Regions from separate parts of the Peribacillus simplex NBRC 15720 genome, predicted to be linked through region 2. Evidence: riboswitches for the same ligand, from Rfam matches in the RefSeq annotation. Region 2 holds a riboswitch; each other region holds the start of a gene.
The links. Region 2 has a riboswitch for cobalamin ahead of metE (5-methyltetrahydropteroyltriglutamate--homocysteine S-methyltransferase). Riboswitches for the same ligand answer to the same signal wherever they lie in the genome.
Positions count from the first base shown of each region.

Region 1 (4,252 bases), 1.6 Mb from region 2:
CCGTGAAGCTTGTGATTGGTGAATGGCCAAAGCTGTTTCTAAAAAAATAAAGATGAAGCGATAGGTCAATTCTATTAAATCGACCAATAAGGAAGGCACTTTAAGTTTTCGCATCACGGATAGGATGACGGTAATGGGTGTAGTTAAGGTAAGGAAATATAAACAGCTGATGCTGCCTAATACGACAGTGATCAAATTGATCACTGTACCTACGCTATCATCGCTGATGAATATTTGCCAGTTCCCGACCTCCCAGGACCACCATATATTCGAAATCGAAGTAAATTTGCTTGTAAAAGAAAAAAGGATAGTAATTGTACCTGATATTATAAAAAATCCTGGTAATAGAAGTAATTTAAGATAATAGGAAAGCGGGATTTTTGCCGCAAAAATGATTAAAGCGCTCATCACCGTAAAAGTGATGAGCGAAACGGTCATATCCCTTACCGTTAACGAAAATAGCAAAAGGGAGAGTGCAAAAACCATTTTTTCCAACGGATGTACATCCTTTAGCCCATTGAAATAGGCATATTTATCAATGAGTAACATGCTTCGATTTTTCGGGAATTTCTTGTTTGGTTAGCTTATTCCTTTGCTTCGTTACACCTATGAAATAACCAATGAAACCAGCTCCGATTGCAGCTTGCAACGCAAATAATAAGCTTTCGGTTTCTGCACCTGGCGGTTCCCAAATATTGTTGAACCATGGCTTGTATTCCGGCTGGATTTTAGTGATGGCTTCTTCAGCTTCGCCGTCGGCACCGCCAAATTCCGTACCTTGTTGGGTGATTAATGGTATGGTAGCAAGAATGACGACCAGGAAAAGCAGCAGTAAACTTTTTTTCATGTTAACGGGCCTCCTTAGATAAAACTCGCAGCAATTTCAACTCGCCTAGATTGTATTTTTTCAAGAAATTCATCACGACGACTGTCAATAACCCCTCACTAATTGCCAAGGGAATTTGGGTCAGGGCAAAAATCCCTGCAAATTTACTGAAAGAGGCCATGAATCCTCCTACCTCGGATGGAAAAGCAAGAGCAAGTTGAACGGAAGTTACCACATAGGTTCCTAAATCTCCAAAAGCAGCTGCCAAGAAAACGGCAAGAGAGAAAGACCACCCCAATTTAGTAGCGCCCTTGAAGACAAAGTAAGCAATGAAAGGGCCGCAAACCGCCATGGAAAATGCATTGGCCCCTAATGTCGTCAATCCTCCGTGAGCCAGTAAAACAGCTTGAAATAACAGAACGATGGAGCCAACGACACTCATGGCCAATGGTCCGAATAAAATGGAACCCAATCCAACTCCGGTAGGGTGTGAAGAACTTCCCGTAACGGAAGGAATCTTAAGGGCAGATAAGATAAATACAAATGCGCCCGATAGGCCAAGTATCATTTTTGTTTCTGGGTTTTCCCTTACTTTGGACCTAATGGACCGGTAACCCAAGATTAAAAATGGAAGCGTCACGGCCCACCAGAATATAGCCCATTCAATGGGTAAAAAGCCCTCCATGATATGCATGGCCATTGCCCGTTTTGGGACAAAAAGCAGTAAAATGACAAAATAAAGAATTTTCCAATTGGTTCTTTTCATTCTTTCTCCTTTCAACACTTTTAATTTTTCTGATCAATCTTTAGAAGAAAAGCGGCGCCCAACATAAAAAGCACTTCTCTCAAGGGAAAGAAGTGCGTAATGAACAGGAATTTTGCAGCATAAACCAACAATGGGCCTTTCTGCCTGATCCGCACACCCATCCTCGTAGGCTGAAACAGTTTCACACTTCATGGCAGGTCTCCTGGCTTAGGTTCATCATCCCGTTACATCCTTCCCATCTCATTTGACAGTGGATTAAAGTTAAAGTAATAGGACTTCCCTTTACAGTGGCGGGACCGCTCCGGATTTTCACCGGCTTCCCTTTTAAGCTGAATTCCGAGGAATTCAACACCATAAAACTTATGTAATTATTTGAAAATTCTCGTATAGTGTACCATAAAGAAATAATTCCAGCTACACTATCTTTTTTTTCGGGACGAAGTTTGTTGCGAGGAAAGGATTGTAACTGGTTTTACACTATTAAACTTTTCTAAACAGTCGGAATAAACTATTGAATTTTGATAAAGTTGTTATATGATAGATAAAGTTAGTTAGAATGTATAATAAAACCAAATATTTCATTTTTAAAAGTGCTCTTGTCTGAATAAGCAAGGGATAATAGGGAAAACGGTGAAAATCCGATGCAGCCCCCGCTACTGTAAACGCTGATGAAATTGTCGATAGCCACTGGCATGATGCCGGGAAGGGACAAAGTAAAATGAAGCGTAAGCCAGGAAACCTGCTTTTAAAATTGCATGATACTTTTCGGAGGGAAAGGTAGAAGGACTATGACGATTTTAGGAGATTGGGCATGCTTGCCTGGGGCTCCTCATTCATATAGTTTTTTTAAACCTTGACTCTAATGTTAAGGTTTTTTATTTTGCCTTTTCCCTGAATTCAGGAGGAAAAAGATGACTACTTGGAACTTGACGGGTACAAATACGCATCTGTTGATTTGTAATGGGAGCAGCTGCATGAAAAAGGGCGGGGAAGAAGTAACCCAAGCGATTCGCGATGAAATTACTTCCAAAGGACTGGATTTGAAAATCCATACAACCAGGACACGCTGTAACGGAAGATGTAAGGATGCCTGTGTTGTGATTGCCTATCCCCAAGGAAACTGGTATCGAGTGGAAACGCCTGATTTCGGTCGGCAGATTGTCAGCCATATTGATGATGGGGAGTTTGTTCCACAAATGATCTACCAATTCAATGATGGGGAAATGACACCAAATCCAGATTTTCCTGCTCATACGGGTATTTCAAAGAACAAAGCGTAAAAGGAGATGTCTTAATGAGTACAAACGGTAAATTATTCGTCGTGGGCTTTGGGCCAGGGAATTTTGAACACATTACCAAACGTGCTGTCGAAGCCCTTCAAGAAAGTGACTACATCATTGGTTATAAAACTTATGTTGAGCTCATTCAGGGACTGCTTACAGATCAAACGATTATTAGTACGGGGATGACTGAAGAAGTATCACGTGCACAGGAAGCAGTGAAACAAGCGGAGCTGGGAAAGAAAGTGGCGGTAATTTCCAGCGGAGATGCCGGAGTTTACGGGATGGCAGGGTTGGTTTATGAAGTATTGATTGAAAAAGGCTGGAAAGAAGAAACTGGAGTGGGCATTGAAGTCATTCCTGGCATTTCTGCAATCAACTCTTGTGCATCTTTACTTGGGGCACCAGTCATGCACGACTCGTGTACGATTAGCCTCAGTGATCATTTAACTCCTTGGGAACTGATCGCTAAAAGGGTTGAGGCAGCTGCAATGGCAGACTTTGTCATTGCACTTTATAATCCGCGCAGCGGCAGGCGGACCAGGCAAATTGTTGAAACACAGAAAATTCTCCTCCGCTACCGTTCGCCAGATACACCTGTTGGGTTGGTGAAAAGTGCTTATCGCGATAGGCAGGATATTGTCATAACCAATTTGAAAGATATGTTGAATCACGATATTGGAATGTTGACCACCGTCATTATTGGTAATTCATCCACCTTTTTATATGATGACAAAATCATCACACCAAGAGGCTATCAGAGGAAATATACTTTGAATTCGGAAAAGCAAACATTGAAGCCGCATCAGCGTCTGCAAAAAGAAGCGGAACCGTGGGCGTTAGATCAAGAAGCCTTTACCGAGTCTGCTGGAGGAGTTGGATTACTTACAAAAGCACCAGAAAAGAAGCCAGCTTCCTTTGAAATGGCAATGGAAGCCCTGTCGAGAGTCAAAGGCCAAACCATTCAGCAATCCATTAAGCCGATTGTTCAGCAAAAAATAGAGTCGGTATTCGAGCTTGCCGTTAGTCCAGGTGTGGCGAATAAACAATTCACTCCCAAACAAATGATGACACTTGCGGAGGTTGTCGGGGAAAAGGGAACGATGGAATACACGCCAAATCATAAAATTGTATTAAAGATTCCGACAACTGATCCGGAAGTCATTACGGGGAAGTTGCAATCAGCAAACTTTCTATTATCGCCGATTGGAGATGTACTGACATTAAAAGCCTGTGATTTCTGTGATGGTGAAAAAGCGGAATCCATTCCTTATGCAGATGAAATACACCGGGTGCTTGGCGGAATGAAAATGCCCAAGGAATTGAACATCGGATTTAATGGGTGTGGGATGGCTTGTTATAGTGCTGTGATGGATGATA
Region 1 covers NZ_CP017704.1:193,509-197,760, reverse strand. Annotated here, with positions in the region: gene cbiQ (cobalt ECF transporter T component CbiQ) at 1-486, opposite strand, end outside; gene BS1321_RS00980 (energy-coupling factor ABC transporter substrate-binding protein) at 536-847, opposite strand; gene BS1321_RS00975 (energy-coupling factor ABC transporter permease) at 849-1,592, opposite strand; cobalamin riboswitch at 1,768-1,963, opposite strand; cobalamin riboswitch at 2,164-2,353, shown strand; gene BS1321_RS00970 ((2Fe-2S) ferredoxin domain-containing protein) at 2,504-2,872, shown strand; gene cobJ (precorrin-3B C(17)-methyltransferase) at 2,887-4,252, shown strand, end outside.
Region 1: it holds a riboswitch for cobalamin, as region 2 does, so the genes downstream of both, BS1321_RS00975 (energy-coupling factor ABC transporter permease) here and metE (5-methyltetrahydropteroyltriglutamate--homocysteine S-methyltransferase) in region 2, are expected to answer to the same signal.

Region 2 (4,252 bases):
AGGCTATCCTTCCATTGAGACTATCTTTTATGGGTGCCGTAAAAACTTCTCCATCCGGTAAATTCTTTTTTCCGGCACATATGATGGCAGGCATATCTTTGATGGAAAAGGTCAAATCTGTCCCAGGTGAAACGATCCTGACTTTGTCAGTTCGTTCCATCAATTGTTTTAACGGTTTCAAGGACGCCTCCATTTTCCCGTAATCCATGGTGCATACGTTCAAAAGGAAGTCTTGGTACCTATCGAAGGTCATGCCGGCTTTATGCGCGGATGCGTTGGTGGGATAATTAAGCAAGACCCAACGTCGGTTGTTTACATAGAAAAGAGTGGGGGATTTCATTGCCTCCCCTTGAAGACGGTGCCTCTCGATGGGAACATCAGTCATTTCCACATCGTTTTCTTCCCCTGTGATGATGATGACTGCATCGATATCCCTATATTTCTTCAAGGCCCATTGCGAAGATATGTCAAGTTGTTCCTTCACATTCCCTTGTAACAGGTGGCGGCTTATCTCATCGTCTTCGAGTTCTACATATGGATAAGCACCAACTCTGTATATTTCATCAATCAGTTCTTTCAATAATGGTTTCGTGTTGATATGCCCCCGTATGAGGATTCTCTCTTTTGGCTGTAATTGTATCGAATGATGAATCAGCCTGGCTGCAAGCTTCGTTATTCGCTCATCCTTCATCTGCCTGTCCCTTATTTTTCGAGGTCGCGAAGAGTTTCAAGCGCTTCTTCGACGTGGCCTTTGACTTTTACTTTACGCCATTCTTTGACTACCTTACCAGACTTATCAATCAGAAAAGTTGAACGTTCAATGCCCATATACTCCTTGCCGAAGTTCTTTTTCAATTGCCAAACATCAAATGATTCAGCCGCTTCATGATTTTCGTCAGCCAGCAGCAGAAAAGGCAATCCATGTTTCTCGATGAATTTTTCATGACGTGCCGCTGGATCTGGGCTGATACCAATGATTACAGCGTTCAATTCCTCGAATTGCTCATTATGGTCCCGGAAATCACAGGCCTCCGTCGTGCAGCCTGGCGTCATGTCTTTTGGATAGAAATATAAAACAATGTATTTCCCCTTAAAATCCGATAGCGATACCATTTCGCCATTGTTTGCAGGGAGTTTGAAATCAGGTGCTGTTTCACCAATTTTAACAGTCATATTGAACCCTCCATTTTTTTCATTATGGTAAGAGTACCCAATAATCGAAAGAAAAACAACTTTCATTTATCCCTCCTATCTTTCTGCTCCAGATCGATCACCGTCCGAATCACGAACGCTGCCGGCAGTGTATACCCGATGAAAGCCTGAATGGTAGCTATCATCCTGCCCATGCCAATTGGGGCTATATCTCCATACCCCACAGAAAACATCGTCATCGCACTAAAATAAAAAGAAGTCTTCAACTGTTCATAGAAAGTGCCATCCAATCGATTGCCCATATCAAGAATCACCGAATGATTCTGAAGCTCGTATAATAAATAAATCAGTGCAAACCCAACTAATATCGTCGCATATAAATTGCCAAGCCACAGCATATCCTCCAGAGAAAATTTCTTTCCTCCCGACTCAACAAGAAATAACGTACGAATGCTCATCACCATGCAAAAAATGATTCCTGCAATCAAGATGTAGAAAGTCATCCCCCACGCCCCATTTCAAAACGCCACTCCCTCTATACATACTCCCTGTCCAAACAATATATTCTTTTTTAGGAACAGACCTCAGCCTTATACCCACACTTCCAATTAACGGTTACAATTCCCGAATCTTTTTTCCATGTTGACCCTTTTGGTCGGATATGTTACGATTGTCTAAATTTTTATAATAGTTTTTATTTTATAAATCTTTGACCTGCAAACAGTTATCAAGGCAGGTTTTGCAAAATTTCATATGTGGAAATAGGTTCCTAATTTTCATTAGGATTAAAAGGGAAGTCCGGTGTAATTCCGGCACGGTCCCGCCACTGTAATGGGAATGTTAGCGCCATCCAATATGCCACTGATCAAAGGATCGGGAAGGCCCGCCGCTAATGATATTCCCTAAGTCAGGAGACCTGCCTATTTCGACAACACTGTTTTAACCTACGGGAGATAGGGAGGTGTTAGGGACCTTATAATTGTAAGGGGCATTCTGCCTCTTTATTTTAAGCATTTCTAACTTTCTCTTTTGACGGTTAGGGATGCTTTTTTTATTGATCAAACAAATGAATGTAGGAGGATGGGAATTTTGAAAAGCAGTAGTTTGGGTTACCCTCGAATCGGGGAAGATCGTGAATGGAAACGTACATTAGAAGCTTACTGGTCCGGAAAAATCGATGAAGCAGAATTTACGGCACAACTAAAAGCCATCCGTTTAGGCAACTTACAAAAACAGAAGAAACGAGGCATTGATATCATTCCTGTCAACGACTTCACTTTCTATGATCAAATGCTGGATATGTCCGTAATGTTCGGTCTTGTTCCTGAGCGTTATTCAGCTTATGAAGGCGGGAGCGTTCCCCTTTCCGTTTATTATTCAATGGCTCGCGGAAACAATGATGAAGTCGCTTCCGAAATGACGAAATGGTTCAATACGAACTATCACTATATTGTCCCTGAATTAAAACTGTCACAGCTGACTTTAACAGAAAATAAACCACTTGCAGCATATCGGGAAGCCAAGGAAAAGCTAGGGATTGAAACTAAGCCCGTGTTGATCGGACCTTATACTTTCATCTCCCTTTCCAAAGGCTTCAATAAACAAGAAATCCCTGGCATCATCCTGAGCCTGCTTCCCCTATACACGCAAATCCTGCGGGAGTTGGAGCAAGAAGGCGTGAAGTGGGTTCAAATGGACGAACCTTCTCTTGTTTCATCCATTTCCAAAGATGATATGCAAACTGTTACTTACCTCTATGAAAAACTGAATGAAGCAGCACCAAACCTGAACATCATGCTACAAACATACTTTGATGCCGTGGAACATTACCAAGAAGTCATCGAATTACAAGTCCAAGGAATCGGTCTTGATTTTGTACATGATAAGGGGAGGAATCTAAGTAATCTTGAAGCATTCGGTTTCCCGAAGGACAAAGTGCTTGCTGCAGGTGTGATTGACGGAAAAAATATTTGGCTATCTGATTTATCGAAAAAAATCCAATTGATCGAGACTCTTAAGAAAAAGGTAGCCGAAGACCAAATTTGGCTTCAGCCCTCTTGTTCCCTGCTTCATGTCCCGGTGACCGTTCGTAATGAAACCGCCCTTTCAAAAGAAGTGAAAGAGGCCCTTGCATTCGCTGATGAGAAACTTGAGGAAATCACACTCTTGGTCAAAGGGAATAATCAAGGCTTTGAAGCAATTGCCGAAAAAGTCGATGCAAATAAATTTACGGTTCAAACGTTAGCAAGTTCAAATGCACGGAATCACGGGAGTGTACAATCCAATGTCGAAAAGGTTAAAACCAGGACCTCCGGCCGTCAGCTTCCATTTAAAGAACGTTACCAAAAACAACAGGAATTTTTCAAATTGCCTTTTCTTCCTTCGACTACGATCGGTAGCTTTCCGCAGACACTTGAAGTTAAACAAGCACGCGGGAAATTCAAAAGAGGAGAATGGACCGCTTCGCAATATGAAACATTCGTTAACGAAGAAATCGGCAGGTGGATCGAAATCCAAGAAGAAATCGGTTTGGATGTTCTCGTTCACGGGGAATTCGAACGGACGGATATGGTTGAATACTTCGGCCATAAGTTAGGCGGATTCGTCTTTCTAGAAAAGGGTTGGGTACAATCCTATGGATCCCGCTGCGTGAAACCACCAGTCATCTACGGCGACATCCATTTCATCGAACCGATGACAGTCAGGGAAAGTGTATACGCACAATCCCTTACGAAGAAGACGGTAAAGGGAATGCTTACAGGTCCTGTTACGATTTTGAACTGGTCATTTGTCCGTGATGATACTTCCAGGGAGAATGTTTGCTATCAGCTGGCACTCGCTTTAGAAAAAGAAGTCATTGCATTGGAATCCGCTGGAATTAAAATGATTCAGGTTGATGAGCCTGCACTTAGAGAAGGTCTGCCATTGAAAAAAAGCGATCGCGATGAGTATTTGAACTGGGCTGTAAATTCATTCTTGATATCCACATCAAGCGTGGAGGATACAACCCAAATTCACACGCATATGTGCTATTGCGACTTCAACAGTTTCATGGATGTCATCTCCTCCCTCGATGCCGATGTAATTTCCATCGAAACAT
Region 2 covers NZ_CP017704.1:1,832,327-1,836,578, forward strand. Annotated here, with positions in the region: gene BS1321_RS08700 (aminopeptidase) at 1-691, opposite strand, end outside; gene bcp (thioredoxin-dependent thiol peroxidase) at 703-1,173, opposite strand; gene BS1321_RS08710 (potassium channel family protein) at 1,236-1,655, opposite strand; cobalamin riboswitch at 1,899-2,090, shown strand; gene metE (5-methyltetrahydropteroyltriglutamate--homocysteine S-methyltransferase) at 2,233-4,252, shown strand, end outside.

Region 3 (4,252 bases), 860 kb from region 2:
CATTCAGTACGGTGCCATGTAATTCATATTCAAGTGTTTTGTCAGTGTGTGTGTGTTTATCCGAATCTACTCGTATGAGCATACTGAATGGCTGCTGATCACCCGGACTGAAAATTGCTTCATCATTCTCTGGATTCCATAGGCTGTAAATACTCATGATCAGTATCCTCCTCCTTTGGATGAGAAGACTAGTAATTCCCTTCTTGATTATCATCTAACTCTTCAATTGACTCTAACGCTGATCACCGGGACTAAACACCGCTGCGTCATTCTCTTTGTTCCATTGGCTTCTGATTGTACTCATCATGCACATCATCTCCTTTGGTGAGAATGTCTTACAGTATTTGTATACCCGGATGGGACAGGTTAAAACATTTATTTTTAAAAAAGGCAGTATCATAACCAAAAACCCATTATTTATCTGCAGATGTGTATCGACGTAATAAATAAAAACTTGATTAGTTTTCTCACGCTGTTCAACGCCTGCATAAGCCTTCTTATTTTTTGAAAAAGTGATATATTCGCTTATTGAAAGAAGGTGATAGATCACTAACGTAAATAAAAGACGGATGATAAACAGATAAGTATTCCGTTAAATACCTAATGTGCCGTACATATTCTCTTAATGTTCGCTTTCGGACACCTTCAGCAACTTTTGCACGGAGAAAAATATCTAAGGCTTCTTGCAGTGTGTATTCAATCGTGAAACTTTCCGTAGTCTTACTGGCAATTTCCGTTCCTTTAACGATGTTCCACGCTGTTTAATAACGTGTTTTTTCATAAAAAAAAAGCACCTCCAGACATAGAAAAGTAATAGTGAAATGGAATATCACTGTTTCCTACATACAGATGTGCTTTTATCCTACATATAATTTATGGCTTTAACGGTCATACCAACAGAAAAAACCCTGCTATAACACGGAAGAACCGCATTATAACAGGGTTTATAAACTTTAGCGTCCCAGATAGGAATCGAACCTACGACCTACAGCTTAGGAGGCTGTCGCTCTATCCTGCTGAGCTACTGGGACATATATAAAAGTCGACGACTTATTTATTATATTTCTTATAGGCAAACTTTTCAAGCTAATAGCTTATACTTATGAAAAAAAAATCCTCATAAATGCTTAGCGGGTCACTAAGCTCTCATATTTCCCTTTTTTTCATTAAATGGAATACTTTATTATTCATTTGTTTTCTGGTACTATTATACTAGAAAAAAACAGGAGAATGATAGTGGGAAAATATAAAGTTTTATGGATGGTGGCATTGCTGGGGATTTTGATTCTACCTGGATGTTCACAAGGGATTTTAGAGGGTATAGGCACAAAGACGGCTGCGCCGATTGCAGAAGATGACATTGAAGTGGTCGAAGCAGCTGAAAATATGACCGGGCAGGATTTGGAGGAGCAAATCGATACGGAGGACTGGATAACGGCCGAGTCCGCGGTCGAGCTTCCAATATTGATGTATCACAGCATTTCAGAAGGTAATGGCCTTCGGGTTCCAAGAGAGGAATTTCAATTACAAATGGCTTGGCTTCGGGAGAATGGTTACTATACATTATCCCCTGAAGAAGCATTCCTCGTTTTAACCGAGAATTGGCTGCCAAGTGAGAAGTGCGTCTGGCTTACTTTTGATGATGGCTATACAGATAACTACACGGAGGCTTTCCCGATATTAAAAGAAAATGATATGAAAGCAACTGTTTTCATGATCGGGAAGTCCATTGATAAAGGTCATCACCTGACTGAAAATCAAATGGTGGAGATGAGCAGGAATGGGATTTCAATCGAAAGTCATACTATCAACCATTTGGAGCTGAACCGCATGACGGCAAAGCAGCAAGAAGCGGAAATGGTTCAGTCGAAGGAGCTATTCGACCGTATCCTCGACCAGGACACGACAGTGCTTTCCTATCCGGTTGGCCGGTATAACGAAGAGAGTCTCAGGCTGTCAGAAGAAGCTGGATACAAGATGGCAGTCACTACTGAACCTGGGGGGGCTTTAAGGGACCAAGGGATGCATGCCCTGCATCGAGTTCGGATTTCACCTGGGTTATCAGTCGAGGGGTTTGCTTCACTGATTGAAAATGCTTCAAATCATTGAAGGTGGACGGCTCATTTCGTACTTGTTCAGAAAAATCATATAATAATCGATTCTTACATGGTGTATAATGAAGGCAGTGAAAATTATATACATATGAACGATTTGGTGTCTTAATGACTTAAAAGGGAAGTTGGTGAAATGCCAGCGCGGTCCCGCCACTGTATATGGGAGCTGACGGCTGTGTACCACTGTATGAGATATGGGAAGGTGCCGTTGACGATGACCATGAGCCAGGAGACCTGCCAGAATTCGTACACCTGTAACCTACGCGGATGGGAAGGTGTGTGGCAGACCCAAGAGTCCGTAATGATATTGTTGCCATGCAAGCATCTTCCGTTTAACGGGAGGTGCTTTTTGTTTTGGGGGCATCTTCCGGGATTGCGTTTTCTTTATTAGGTGGGAAGAAATTAAATGAAAAGATTGTGGGGAATGAAAATGAAGAAAATTTTTGGTCTGATACTGTTGATGTTGCTTACTGCAGGCATGATGGTTGGCTGCAGTGACGCTACTGATGAAGGAAAAGAAAAACAGCAAACGAATCATGCTCAACACAAGGCTTTCCCGATTACGATTAAAGATGCAACAGGGGAAAAAATAACGATAGAACAAAAGCCGAAGAAAATCGTTTCGTTGATACCAAGTAATACGGAAGTGGTCTTTGCACTTGGTTTGGGTAAAAAGGTCATTGGTGTTTCCGACAATGATAATTACCCGGAAGAAACGAAAGAAATTGAAAAAGTTGGCGGAATGGAAATGAACACGGAGCTGATTGTCTCCATGAAACCTGACCTTGTTCTTGCGCATGCATCAAGTGCCCATAATTCAAATGAGGGTTTACAGCAGCTTAAGGATGCTGGAATAGATGTCCTCGTAGTCAATGATGCACAAAGCTTTGACCAAGTCTATGAGTCTATTGAAATGATTGGACAGGCAACGGGAGAACATGATAAGGCAAAAGAAATCGTTGCGGATATGAAAACGAAGCTCAAGGATATTCAGGAAAAAGCCAAATCCGTAAAGGAAGAGGATAGGAAGACCGTTTTAGTGGAAGTTTCGCCTTCACCGGAAATATACACACCTGGAAAAAATACGTTCATGAATGAAATGCTTAATATTATTTCAGCGGATAATGCTGCTGCTGAATTGGACGGTTGGGCAAAAATTGATGAAGAGTCGATGATTGCTGCAAATCCGGATGTCATCATTACAACGTATGGTTATTATACGAAAGATTCAGTAAGTGAAGTGACGGCCCGAAAAGGATGGCAAGACGTAAATGCTGTTAAGAATGACCAAGTCTTTGATGTCCATTCAGACTTGGTGACCCGTTCCGGTCCACGTTTAATAGAGGGAGTAGAGGAACTTGCCAAATCAGTCTATCCGAACCAATTTGACAACTAAATGGGCGTTTGCTTATTTGATTGCGTTGTTAATTTTGTTATTCGCAATGACGATAGGCATTTCCTTTGGTTCGGTGCCAGTACCGGTTCCCGTACTTATGCAAATAATCGGCAAGGAGATTTTCCATTTGCCGATTTCTGCTGATCCGGATGTTATGCTTACGAATATCGTGATGAACATCCGCTTGCCGCGTGTGTTGCTTGCGGGTTTGGTCGGGGCATCACTTGCGATTGCGGGTGCGGCTTTTCAGGGACTGCTCCGGAACCCGCTCGCTGATCCTTACACATTGGGTATTTCATCAGGAGCATCGGTCGGCGCCGTATTGACAATATTCTTGAATATTTCACTGCCGTTCATCGGTTTATATACTCTTCCGGCACTGAGCATCTTATGCTCAGTGCTCACGATGCTTTGTGTACTGACGTTTGCAAAAAAAATGGATCGATCGATGAAAGTGGAAACGATCATTTTAACGGGGATCATTTTTAGCTCGTTTTTAAGTGCCTTCATTTCATTGATGATTGCGCTGACGGGTGATGAATTAAGACAAATCATCGGCTGGCTGATGGGAAGCGTTTCAATGCGCGGATGGAATTACATTGCAATCATTTTGCCGTTTTTTATCATTGGTTCATTGATCTTGATCATGAATACAAGTGAATTGAATGCGATGACTTTCGGGGAAGACCGGGCAAAACACTTAGGTGTGAATGTTAAGCGGCGGAAAATGTGGATCTTGATA
Region 3 covers NZ_CP017704.1:2,688,601-2,692,852, forward strand. Annotated here, with positions in the region: gene BS1321_RS27495 (hypothetical protein) at 1-157, opposite strand, end outside; tRNA gene BS1321_RS12820 (tRNA-Arg) at 958-1,031, opposite strand; gene BS1321_RS12825 (polysaccharide deacetylase family protein) at 1,261-2,109, shown strand; cobalamin riboswitch at 2,196-2,370, shown strand; gene BS1321_RS12830 (ABC transporter substrate-binding protein) at 2,545-3,510, shown strand; gene BS1321_RS12835 (FecCD family ABC transporter permease) at 3,473-4,252, shown strand, end outside.
Region 3: it holds a riboswitch for cobalamin, as region 2 does, so the genes downstream of both, BS1321_RS12830 (ABC transporter substrate-binding protein) here and metE (5-methyltetrahydropteroyltriglutamate--homocysteine S-methyltransferase) in region 2, are expected to answer to the same signal.